2 regions of the Acidovorax sp. DW039 genome follow, and region 2 is predicted to be linked to the other one. Evidence: riboswitches for the same ligand, from Rfam matches in the RefSeq annotation. Region 2 holds a riboswitch; the other holds the start of a gene.
What was found. Region 2 has a riboswitch for thiamine pyrophosphate ahead of thiC (phosphomethylpyrimidine synthase ThiC). Riboswitches for the same ligand answer to the same signal wherever they lie in the genome.
Positions count from the first base shown of each region.

Region 1: linked by a shared signal. The riboswitch ahead of thiO (glycine oxidase ThiO) and the one ahead of thiC (phosphomethylpyrimidine synthase ThiC) in region 2 are both predicted to bind thiamine pyrophosphate.

Region 1 covers NZ_AP029019.1:2,803,517-2,805,713, forward strand. The annotation lists gene thiD (bifunctional hydroxymethylpyrimidine kinase/phosphomethylpyrimidine kinase) at 1-660, opposite strand, end outside; TPP riboswitch at 728-862, shown strand; gene thiO (glycine oxidase ThiO) at 919-2,052, shown strand; gene thiS (sulfur carrier protein ThiS) at 2,049-2,197, shown strand, end outside.
Region 2 covers NZ_AP029019.1:953,219-955,415, forward strand. The annotation lists gene lpxC (UDP-3-O-acyl-N-acetylglucosamine deacetylase) at 1-791, shown strand, start outside; TPP riboswitch at 879-1,002, shown strand; gene thiC (phosphomethylpyrimidine synthase ThiC) at 1,127-2,197, shown strand, end outside.

The sequences.
Region 1 (2,197 bases), 1.9 Mb from region 2:
ACCGTTATGGGTGGCAATCCGCGGAGATTGCAGACGGTGAAGGGCCTGGCTGCCACGCACGGCCAGCACATCCACCACCAGATCGCCTGGCAAATGCCCCCCCTTGAGCAAAGCCGCGTTCGCGCCCAAGGACACAAGATCCAGCGCCGCAGTCTCCAGCATTTCCACCCCACTGACCTGCCGCTTGAGCAACCAGCCCGCCTCATCCAGGTTGGGGGTGATCACCTCAGCCAACGGGAAAAGCTCACTCACCAAAACGCCCACCGTTTCCTCCGCAATGAGGCGGTCACCGCTGGTAGCGACCATCACCGGATCAAGCACCACATGCGGCAGGCGATAGGAGCGGATGGCTTGCGCCACGATCTCCACCACCTCGGGGGAATGCAGCATGCCGATCTTCACAGCGTCCACGCCGATGTCCTGCACCACGGCATCAATCTGGGCCTTGAGCATCTCAGGCGGCACGCCATGAATGCCCGTCACACCACAGGTGTTTTGTGCCGTGATGGCCGTAATGGCAGTCATGCCATAGCACCCCAGCGCACTGAGGGTCTTGAGATCGGCCTGAATGCCTGCTCCACCGCCACTGTCAGAGCCAGCAATGGAGAGAACACGTGCGTATCGACGGCCTGCTTCGGGCCTGTGGCTGTGAGAAATCATGGCAAAAATTATGGCCTATGCGCCAGGTCAAGCGCAGCAAAAGAAGGATGTGCTGTAATTCTTTTCTCGGACGAAACAGGGGTGTCCTGCCGCAGCAATGCGGTGTGTGGCTGAGAAATACCCTGGGGCCCGCTGGCACCAGCACTGCGCCCCGCTACCCGATCCAGATCATGCTGGCGTGGGGAGTTTCCTTCAACGGCACGGAGCCTTCCGTTTTGTCCACTGTTGCCCTTTTACAGACGGACGTTGCACGGACCTATGCCATTACCTTCTTCCTCGTTCACCATCCTGGGTGCCGGCCTCATGGGCCGGCTGCTTGCGGTAGAACTGGCCCGCCAGGGCCACAGGGTGGACATCTACGATGCCGGTGGCCCTGCGGCCGAACACTCCGCGGCAACCGTGGCTGCGGCCATGCTGGCCCCTCTGGCCGAGTCCGCCATTACAGAACCGGGTGTGGTACGGATGGGGCATTACGCCCTGCCACGTTGGCAGCAGATTCTGGCGAGCCTGCCAGAACCGGTCTTCTTCCAGCAGGCGGGAACGCTCATCGTGTGGCACCGGCAAGATATCGCCGAGGCACAGCGCTTCACCAAAGTGCTGGAAGCCAACCAGCGCACCACCCCGGAGTTGCCTGCGCTGCAAAAACTCGACAGCACCGCACTTGCGGCTGCAGAGCCCGCTCTGGCACAGCGCTTTGCCCAAGGGCTTTACCTGCCCGGAGAAGGACAACTGGACAACCGCCAGTTGCTCGCCGCACTGGTGACCGAAATGCAGCGACTGGGCGTGCAAGTGCATTGGGGTACCTCGCGCACGCCACAGGAATTTCAACCCGGAACCCCAGGGCAACCCGACTGGCTGCTGGACTGCCGCGGCCTGGGTGCCCGCATGGATTGGACGCACCTGCGCGGCGTGCGTGGCGAAGTGGTGCGACTACACGCCCCGGGCGTCACCCTTCAGCGCCCCACCCGTCTGGTGCACCCACGCTACCCGATCTACATCGCCCCCAAAGAGAACAACGTTTTCGTGATCGGAGCCACCGAGATCGAGTCTGACGACATGTCTGCAGCCAGTGTGCGCTCCACACTGGAGCTGCTCAGCGCAGCCTATGCGGTGCACCCCGGCTTTGCGGAAGCCCGCGTCATTGAAATGGCGACCCAATGCCGCCCCACATTGCCCGACAATCTACCCGCCATCCGGCAGCCCAGCCCCAGGGTGCTGGAGGTCAACGGCCTGTACCGTCACGGCTTCATGATTTCCCCCGCCATGCTGGATGTGACGATGGAAATCCTGAACACAGGACAATCAGCGCTTTCACAACGTTTCGATCTGCGGCTGGAACTACAGCAGGAGCCACACAAAGCCCCTGCCAGCACGGCCCCTGCTCTTGCATGAAGATTTTCATCAACCAGACTCCTCACGAACTGCCCGATGGTGCCTCGGTGGCTGATGCTGTGGCGGCCATTGCCGCGCGCCCACCATTTGCTGTGGCAGTCAACACCACCTTTGTGCCCAACACGCGTTACGCAAACCATGTGCT
Region 2 (2,197 bases):
CGCAGCCGGTGGACATTCCCATCCATGCCGAGTCGGTCACCGACACGCGATTGGCTTCCACCATTTCTGCAGGTGGCGCCAAGGTCCACACGGTGGAGCATCTGATGTCGGCCTGTGCGGGTCTGGGTATCGACAATCTTTATGTAGACATCACGGCCGAAGAAGTCCCCATCCTGGACGGATCTTCGGCCTCCTTCGTGTTTTTGCTGCAAAGCGCCGGTGTGGAGCTGCAGCGCGCACCCAAGCGCTTCATCCGGGTGAACCGTCCGGTGGAAGTGCGCGAAGGCACCGGGCCCAATGCCAAATGGGCCAAGCTCACGCCCTACCACGGCTACAAGCTGAGCTTTGAAATTGACTTCGATCACCCCGCAGTGGACTCCACGGGGCAGCGCGTGGAGTTTGATCTGGGCTCAGGCAATTACAGCCGCGACATTGCGCGTGCCCGTACCTTCGGCTTCACGCGCGATGTGGAAATGATGCGCTCGAACGGCCTGGCCCTCGGTGGTGGCCTGGACAACGCCATCGTCATGGACGACTACAAGGTTCTCAACAGCGATGGGCTGCGCTATGACGATGAGTTCGTCAAGCACAAGATTCTTGATGCCATGGGCGACCTGTACCTCATCGGCAAACCCTTGCTGGCCGCCTACAGCGCTTTCCGGTCGGGCCATGCCATGAACAACCTGCTCTTGCGCGAGCTGCTGGCCCAGCGCGATGCCTGGGATGTGGTGACTTTTGAAGACGAGAAGGCAGCACCTGCCGGATTTGCACAGCCCGTGCGCGCCTGGTGATCGCCCGCTCTTGGGCGGTTCGCCTTGCTTCCCTTGGTTTTATTGCTTGACGTGCGTTAGGCAGTTTGTGCGCAGTCACCTATACTCCGCAACGCTCCGGGGTGTGCTGATGCGCTGAGATGGGGGAAGCCTGAAGGAATTCAGGCATTCCCGCGAACCCGACGAACTTGATCCGGTTCATACCGGCGGAAGAAGAGCCGACCTCCTGCTGCGCACCTGTGGTGCTGCAGCCAGCCACATGGGGCGCATGCAGCGGTACTTGCTGAGTGTGTCCTGCGGGGCGCAGGTCCATTCCGGAGCAACACCCTTTGCCACCGGAACCTGGAGACTGCCCCATGAACGCCCCTGAACCCCTCGCTCACGAAAAGTTTGCTGAACTGCTGGCGCTGACCCGTGCGCCTTTCCCCGCATCCCGCAAGGCCTATCTTCAAGGTCAGTTGCATCCCGAACTGCGGGTGCCTGTGCGCGACATCTCCCTGACCAACGGAGAACAGGTGAGTGTCTACGACACATCAGGCCCCTACACCGACCCCGATGCGGTCATTGACGTTCGCAAAGGTCTGGATAGCGTGCGTGGCCACTGGATCGCTGCCCGCGGCGATGTGGAGCAGTACGAAGGCCGTGCACCTGTTGCACTGGATGACGGCCAGAAGAGCGAAGATGCTGCGCGCCTGGCTCAGTTGCGTGCTGAAGCCGCCGCGCTGCAACGCAAACCGCTGCGCGCCAAGGCGGGTGCCAATGTCACGCAGATGCACTATGCCAAAAAGGGCATCATCACCCCCGAGATGGAATACGTGGCCATCCGCGAGAACGGCAAGCGCGAGTGGATGGAGCAGTACATGGCCGATGCAGGCCGTGAGAAGCGCCTGATGGGTAACCCCATGGGCGCGAATATCCCACGCATCATCACCCCCGAGTTCGTGCGCGACGAGGTGGCACGTGGCCGCGCCATCATCCCAGCCAACATCAACCACCCCGAGGTGGAGCCGATGGCGATTGGCCGCAACTTCCTGGTGAAGATCAACGCCAACATCGGCAACTCGGCTGTCACCTCCAGCATCGAAGAGGAAGTGGAGAAGCTAGTCTGGGCCATCCGCTGGGGCGCTGACAACGTCATGGACCTGTCCACCGGCAAGAACATCCACACCACCCGCGACTGGATCGTGCGCAATTCGCCCGTGCCGATTGGCACTGTGCCTATCTACCAGGCGCTGGAAAAGGTGGGTGGCATTGCCGAAGACCTGACCTGGGAAATCTTCCGCGACACGCTGATTGAGCAGGCCGAGCAAGGCGTGGACTACTTCACCATCCACGCAGGCGTGCGCCTTGCCTACATCCACCTCACGGCCCAGCGTCGCACGGGCATCGTCTCGCGCGGGGGCTCCATCATGGCCAAGTGGTGCATG